DNA from 3 places in the Chryseobacterium sp. Y16C genome. Region 3 is predicted to be linked to each of the others. Evidence: riboswitches for the same ligand, from Rfam matches in the RefSeq annotation. Region 3 holds a riboswitch; each other region holds the start of a gene.
What was found. Region 3 has a riboswitch for cobalamin ahead of MKS83_RS08255 (TonB-dependent receptor plug domain-containing protein). Riboswitches for the same ligand answer to the same signal wherever they lie in the genome.
Positions count from the first base shown of each region.

Region 1: another riboswitch for cobalamin. It lies ahead of MKS83_RS07715 (acyl-CoA thioesterase); the one in region 3 lies ahead of MKS83_RS08255 (TonB-dependent receptor plug domain-containing protein).
Region 2: another riboswitch for cobalamin. It lies ahead of metE (5-methyltetrahydropteroyltriglutamate--homocysteine S-methyltransferase); the one in region 3 lies ahead of MKS83_RS08255 (TonB-dependent receptor plug domain-containing protein).

Region 1 is NZ_CP092711.1:1,752,055-1,754,325, forward strand. Features, by position in the region: gene MKS83_RS07710 (hypothetical protein) at 1-732, shown strand, start outside; cobalamin riboswitch at 778-959, shown strand; gene MKS83_RS07715 (acyl-CoA thioesterase) at 1,075-1,458, shown strand; gene MKS83_RS07720 (HD domain-containing protein) at 1,585-2,175, opposite strand.
Region 2 is NZ_CP092711.1:836,192-838,462, reverse strand. Features, by position in the region: gene metE (5-methyltetrahydropteroyltriglutamate--homocysteine S-methyltransferase) at 1-774, opposite strand, end outside; cobalamin riboswitch at 1,162-1,347, opposite strand; gene MKS83_RS03670 (Lrp/AsnC family transcriptional regulator) at 1,502-1,963, shown strand; gene MKS83_RS03665 (hypothetical protein) at 1,965-2,271, opposite strand, start outside.
Region 3 is NZ_CP092711.1:1,867,076-1,869,346, forward strand. Features, by position in the region: gene cdd (cytidine deaminase) at 1-315, shown strand, start outside; cobalamin riboswitch at 587-764, shown strand; gene MKS83_RS08255 (TonB-dependent receptor plug domain-containing protein) at 794-2,271, shown strand, end outside.

The sequences.
Region 1 (2,271 bases), 120 kb from region 3:
GCTCAGAATAAAGTTCCTTTCGGAGTGGTAAAAGCAGAAGAAGGCTATGCAATGGTGCGAGTTCATAAAGATGATTATCGGAAAATCGTTGATAAAATCCGTATGAAAACCGGTGATGTATTTGTCTATGTAAAACCTGCTCCGGGTGAAACAGAATGGATCTGGATCAAATATCCAGAAAAAGATGATACAGACAAACCTTTCGTAAGATACGACAGCATTACCAAGGAAGGAATGGTAAATAAAAACCGTATTGTTTTTGTAGACCAGTTACCTAAATTCACTCCTTCTAAATCTAAAAACGGGAAATCTTTAATTTTCACGGACGATACCAATCCTAAAATACCCGGAAACCAAAGAACCAAAGTTATTATTGACATTTATCCTTCTTATGCTCACATTAAGAAACAGGAAAAAGATGCTGAAGGAAATATCATTAAAATTGATAAACAGAAAACCTGGGGAATCGGTAAAGAACTTCCTGAAGGGATGACTGAAATAAAGTCTATCCGTGTACAGCAACCGGGAAGAGGCTCCGTTTTTGTAAGGGATGCCATCAAAAATCTGTTTCAACCTACGATGGATTTTGATAATGTAGGAGTCACCGCTTTAGATCAGGATCATATCTTCTTATATATGATTAATGGTTCCGGAGAAAACCGTTATGTCACCTTCTGGTCTATCAAACAGGGAGCGGCAATTAGTCAGATTATTTACAAAAACCCGGAATAATCTCTTAATTATTCTTATTTTTGCCTTCGAAAAAGTTTAACGACTTTATTCATCATAGAAATTGGTTCTGCTTAGCTGCTGATTAAAAGGGAATCGTGTGAAAATCACGAACTGTCGCGCAACTGTAAGTAACTGAAGTCTTTATAAAATATTCCACTGTGCTACCGCATGGGAAGGAAATAGAGATGTTACAAGTCAGGAGACCTGCCTTTTTCTTTAAACAAAAAACTTTCGCGATCTGAAGTTTATTGATCTGATGGATTTTAACAGGTATATTTTATGTCCCTGCTATTCTTCTGTTATTTTAATCTATTTCATTTCGCCTTAATTTAATAATGAAATATGACTACAGAAGAAAGAATTGAAGCATCAGAAACACGAATTTTCAAAGCAGTTTTCCCCAACACAACCAATCATTACGATACGCTTTTCGGAGGTACAGCGATGCAGCTGATGGATGAAGTGGCTTTTATTGCAGCTACACGATTTGCAAGAAAACGTGTGGTAACGGTAAGCAGTGATAAAATTGATTTTAAAAGGTCTATTCCTGCAGGAACGATTGTAGAACTGATCGGAAAAGTTTCTCATGTCGGAAAAACAAGTATGAAGGTCAATGTTGAAATCTATACGGAACAGATGTATTCCTATGAAAGAGAAAGAGCTATTGTAGGGGATTTTACTTTTGTAGCTATAGATGAATTTAAGAAACCAATCTCAATATTATAAAAAAGGTTGCGGCGACCTGCGGTCGCCGCAACCCTATATTTTCAGCATGTTTATTATGAGTTTCGGCGGGCTTTGCCCGCCGAAACTTTTTATTCTTCGAAAGTTTTTAAACATCCATTTTACAAATCACCTCAACACCTTCTCAGATTCAAGGCTAAGGTTCAATAAATGATGGAAAGCCTCTCCCATTTCATCGGAAGCTCTTACAATGGCATTCTCCAACATATTTCTGATTTGTTTTTCCGTTACTCCGGCTTCCGTCCAGCTTTTTCCTGAAGTATGGGAATTCAGGATGAAAGGCATGATTCTATCGATGGCACAGGCAAAAATGGCATCCGGAGTTTTTTCTTCCTCAAATTCGAGCCACAAATTAAAGAATTCCGTACGCAAAGGTTCATCTAAAATCCCAAAAATCTTTTGAGCAGAAATTTTCTCTCTTTCAAATTTCCCTACCATTGCAGCTTCATCAAATAAAAAGGTATCTCCTGCTTCAATTTCCACCAGATCGTGGATGGAAAGCATTCTTATGACTCTTAACAAATCAATATCCGCTCTGTTTTTCGCATAAGGAAAAAGAATCTGAGCTAAAATAATAATTTGCCATGAATGTTCCGCCGTATTTTCTCTTCTGGTATCATCTGCGTTATAATTTCTTCTTTGTACATTTTTCAAGGCATCTACTGCCAGGATAAAATCAATCTCCTTCTGTATTTTCATTCTTTATTGTTATTTACATGATCATATTTTGAATTCATTTATAAAATGTCGATCAAAATTTCTGACCTAAAAATACGAAAATTTAAAATTTTTGGA
Region 2 (2,271 bases), 1.0 Mb from region 3:
GGAAGTGGTGAGTGAAAGATTGTCTTTTAAACCGTCAAAATAAGTTGCGACAATAAATGTAAGCTTAGGGAACTGTTTTTTGATTTCAGCATAAACAAACTGATAGGCTTCTTTTGCTTTTTCAGTTAAATCCAATGCTAAAAATGGTTCATCAAACTGAATGTATTCCGCACCGTGATTCTCCAGCTCCTTTAAAATCTGAATATAAACAGGAAGTAAGTTTTGAGCTAAATCCAATTTATCAAAACCTTCTTCTTTTTCTTTTCCCAGCAGTAAATACGTTAATAAACCAATAATAACAGGTTTTGCATTGAATCCAGCTTTTTTAGCACTGATGAATTCTTTGGTGATTTTATTGGAGAATAATTTAAATTCCTGGTTTTTCTGAAATTCAGGAACGATATAATGATAATTGGTATCAAACCATTTCGTCATTTCCATTGCGGTAATATCTAAACCGTCTTTCTGGAAACCTCTTGCCATTGCAAAATAAACGTCCAGTTCGGGCTTTTTTAAAGCAATTTCCTGATAACGTTGAGGAATGGCTCCAACCGTTAAGGTCATATCCAAAACGTGATCGTAATATGAGAAATCGTTACAGGGAATAAGGTCAATTCCCGCTTCCTGCTGAAGTTTCCAATTACTTTGAGTAATGGTTTTTCCAACCTCTAGAAGGTCGTCTAAATTGATTTTACCTGCCCAATATTGTTCACAGGCTTTTTTGAGTTCTCTGTTGCTACCAATACGCGGATAGCCAAGAAGGTGTGTTTGCATTTTCTTACAACTTTTAAATTAGATAATGGTTTTAAAAGTTCTTCGGATGCTTCGTAATGCTGAATTGGAAAGTAGTTTTGTGTTGAAAAATGATAATAAGGACTTAATTTTCTTGAATAAATGGAGCTTTTATTTTTTGACACAAAGTTTTAATGAAATCTTCTTTATAACTTAAGCGAGCAAAGAAGAATGAATTTTATTGATTGTAAAAAGCAGACGTTTATCCATACGCTTCATCAGCGATGAAGTTGCAATTCTTTGCTTCCTAAAAATAAGAAGTTACAACAACAAATCTTTGCGTTTAAAAATTTAAAACTCAACATTAAACTCAAACTCAAAAATATTTCCAAATATCATCTGCTTAACCAAAAACTCCAACCGCGAGAGCATTGTCAATTCGGAACAGGCAGGTCTCCTGACTTATAACAGTTATTGTCATCCTTCCCGTTTACACAGTGGATACACGTGGACAAAAACTTTTGATGTGTTACTTACAGTTGCGCGACAGTTCGTGATTCTCACACGATTCCCTATTAATTTACCTTAAGTAAAACCTTTTCCGTTTGATGAAGTATGTTAAAGAACAAAATAGGATTCAAAAATAGTAATTAAAGTATATTGATTGGATGTGTTTATTAAAATAAGATTTTTGTTCCAGTTTATATATTTTTAAAAGATTATTATTCTGTAAATTTGAAAATTGAACCCCAAAAAAGAATATTATTCTGTGGAAAGACTGGATGAAAAGGATCTTCAACTACTGAGAATCCTTCAAAAAAATGCAAAGCTAACCGTAAAAGAGCTTGCGAAAGAAGTAAACCTATCTGCTTCCCCTGTTTTTGAACGGATGAAAAGACTTGAGCAGGAAGGATATATTAAACATTATGCTGCCATTCTGGAAGCGGAAAAATTGAATCGTGGTTTTACCGTTTTTTGTCAGGTAAAACTGAAAATCCATGATCGTTCTGTCGGAAATCGATTTGTTGAAGATATTTTACAGATTGATGAAGTCGCAGAATGCTATAATATTTCCGGAGATTTTGATTTTTTACTGAAAGTTCAGGTAAGAGATATGAAGCACTATCAGGATTTTGTTTTTAATAAATTAGGCTCTGTAGATTCTATCGGAAGTACACACAGTACGTTTGTGATGGCAGAGGTGAAAAATATTCATGGGGTGAATATATAATTTATTTTTGATAAACTTTAAGAGGATGAGGATCTTCTTTATATAAGCTCAGAATTTCTTTTGCTTCTTCTTGGGTAAGAATTTTTAATTCCGAATTTTCTATTGCCTGATCGGATGGCATCATTGACCTAGAAAGTATAAGTTTAAAAGCTTCTTTTTTACGGGGTAGATCTACTTTTTCTTTTTTAATTTTTAAAAATCCTTCGTAGGCATTTGCCATTGTAAGCCAAATTGCTATTTCATTGTCTGGGTTTTGATCTCTTTTAAAATCATCGATTGTTTCCTCTAAAGTTGCAGGATAAACTTCT
Region 3 (2,271 bases):
TTTTCGGGCAGCAATCAGGAAAACGCAGCGTTTCCTTCGGGTCTTTGTGCGGAAAGAACGACGCTTTACTGGGTTGCCGCAAATTTCCCCAATGAAAAAATAAAAAAAATCTTTATTGTAGGAGGCCCTAAAGAATTTTCTGAAAACAATCCACCTATTCCACCTTGCGGATCATGCCGACAAAGTATTATAGAATATGAAACCAAGCAAAATGAAAATATTGAACTTTATTTTGCCAATTTAAACGAAGAAACCATCAAAGTACATTCTATAAAAGATCTTCTTCCTTTTTCTTTTGACGGAACTTATTTATAGATTTTTTAAACAAATTTTTTTGAATAGGGAGATTCTCTATTTGAAGCTATTTCCTGCTTTCCGTTGCAATCTTTTTTTTCAAAAAGGATTTTCACTGCAATCAGGGCTAGGAAATTGTGACTATGAAAAGAAAAACCCGTACTACAGAACCACCCCGGCGAAAATTCAAAGAATTTTCGCCACCTCTCCAAAGGAGGGGAATTCATTGTGAATATTTTTATCTTCGATTTTTATAGCTTTTCATCTTTTTTGCATTTTTGACGAATAAGTTTATCTTTGCAAAAATTTTGGTTTCCAATTATTTGGAATGAAAAGGGAATTGGGTGAAAATCCTAAACTGTCCCCGCAACTGTAGATCGCATTAGAAAATTTCTACGAGAAACCACTGTGAAAACGGGAAGGTGTAGAAAGCGAAAGTCAGGAGACCTGCCAAAATATAATCAAATAAACATTGCTTTCGGAGGAAAAGTAAAAGAAAATGGATATTAAAAGATCTTTAGTACTGCTTTTTGCGTCTTACGGTGGTTTTCTTTTTGCACAAGAGAAAACGATTGATACTGTTTATGTCTTCGACAGCCAGATGAATAAGGTTAAGCTTTTTCATAAAGTCAATACCCTTAAAGCTGAGGACATCGAAAAAAATTCTACCAACCTTTCCGAAGCTTTACGTTTTCAGTCTCCCGTTTATATTAAAGAAAATGGTCGTGGTGCGGTTTCTTCGCCTTCATTCAGGGGAACAACAGCGCAACAGACTGCTTTTGTATGGAACGGAATCAACATAAACTCTATGTTTTTAGGACAAGGAGATATCAACAATATTTCTTTATCCGGGTTTGAACAAATGGATATTAAGGCAGGCGGCGGAAGTGTGATATATGGAAGCGGTGCCATTGGAGGAAGCATACACTTAAACAACATTTTGGATTTTAATAAAGGGATTCATGCATCATTATTTTCTGAAGTTGGATCTTTTGATACGTATAATAACTTTGCAAGGGCTTCTTTTAGTAATGATAAATTAAGCTTTAAAGTTTCCGGAAATTATTCAATCAGCCAAAATGATTATGAAGTTGAAGAAGTAAATTACAGGAACAGAAACGGACAATATAATAACTCAAATATCAATATTGCCGTTGCTTATAAAATTGCACCTCATCATCAAATTTCCTGGATCTCGGAGTTTTTTAACGGAAATCAGCACTACCCTGTCTTTTTCGCAGATATTCAGACTAAAACAAAATACGAGACTCAGAATATCCGAAGCCTGATTGCCTGGGACTGGAATACTTCCAGATTTACAAATGCCTTTAAAGCGGCTTATACAGAGGAAAACTTTCAATATTTCAATAATATCGACCAACCAAAATCCAGTGGCGGAACAGGAAAAAATTATATCTTAAAAAATGATTTTAATTATTTTCTTTCATCCAAATGGAATGTAAATCTCATCACAGAATTTCAGGTAAATGACGGAGAAGGCTATCAGTCAGGGATCAAAAAAGTCAGCAGAAATATCGGCTCCGTTTCAGGGTTAGTCCGTTATTTTGCTACTAAAGAACTTCGTTTTGAAGGCGGAATTAAAAAGGATTTTGTTGAAAACATTACCTCGCCGGTCTTATTTTCTCTTTCAGGAAACTGGAAGGCTTTGAAATGGTATGAGACTAGCCTTAATATCTCCAGAAATTTCAGATATCCAACATTTAATGATTTGTACTGGCACCCAGGAGGAAATGAAAATTTGAAGCCTGAAACGTCTTATCAGTTTGAATTAAGAAATCAGTTTAAAATTTCAGATGTAAAATTATCTGTAACTCCGTACTATATGAAAATTTACGATATGATCCAATGGCTTCCTTCTTCAATGGGATATTATTCTCCTGTAAATACGGATGAAGTGGAATCTTATGGTCTGGAATCTCAGATTGAATATGCGAAGAAATTTGGAAATCATGCCCT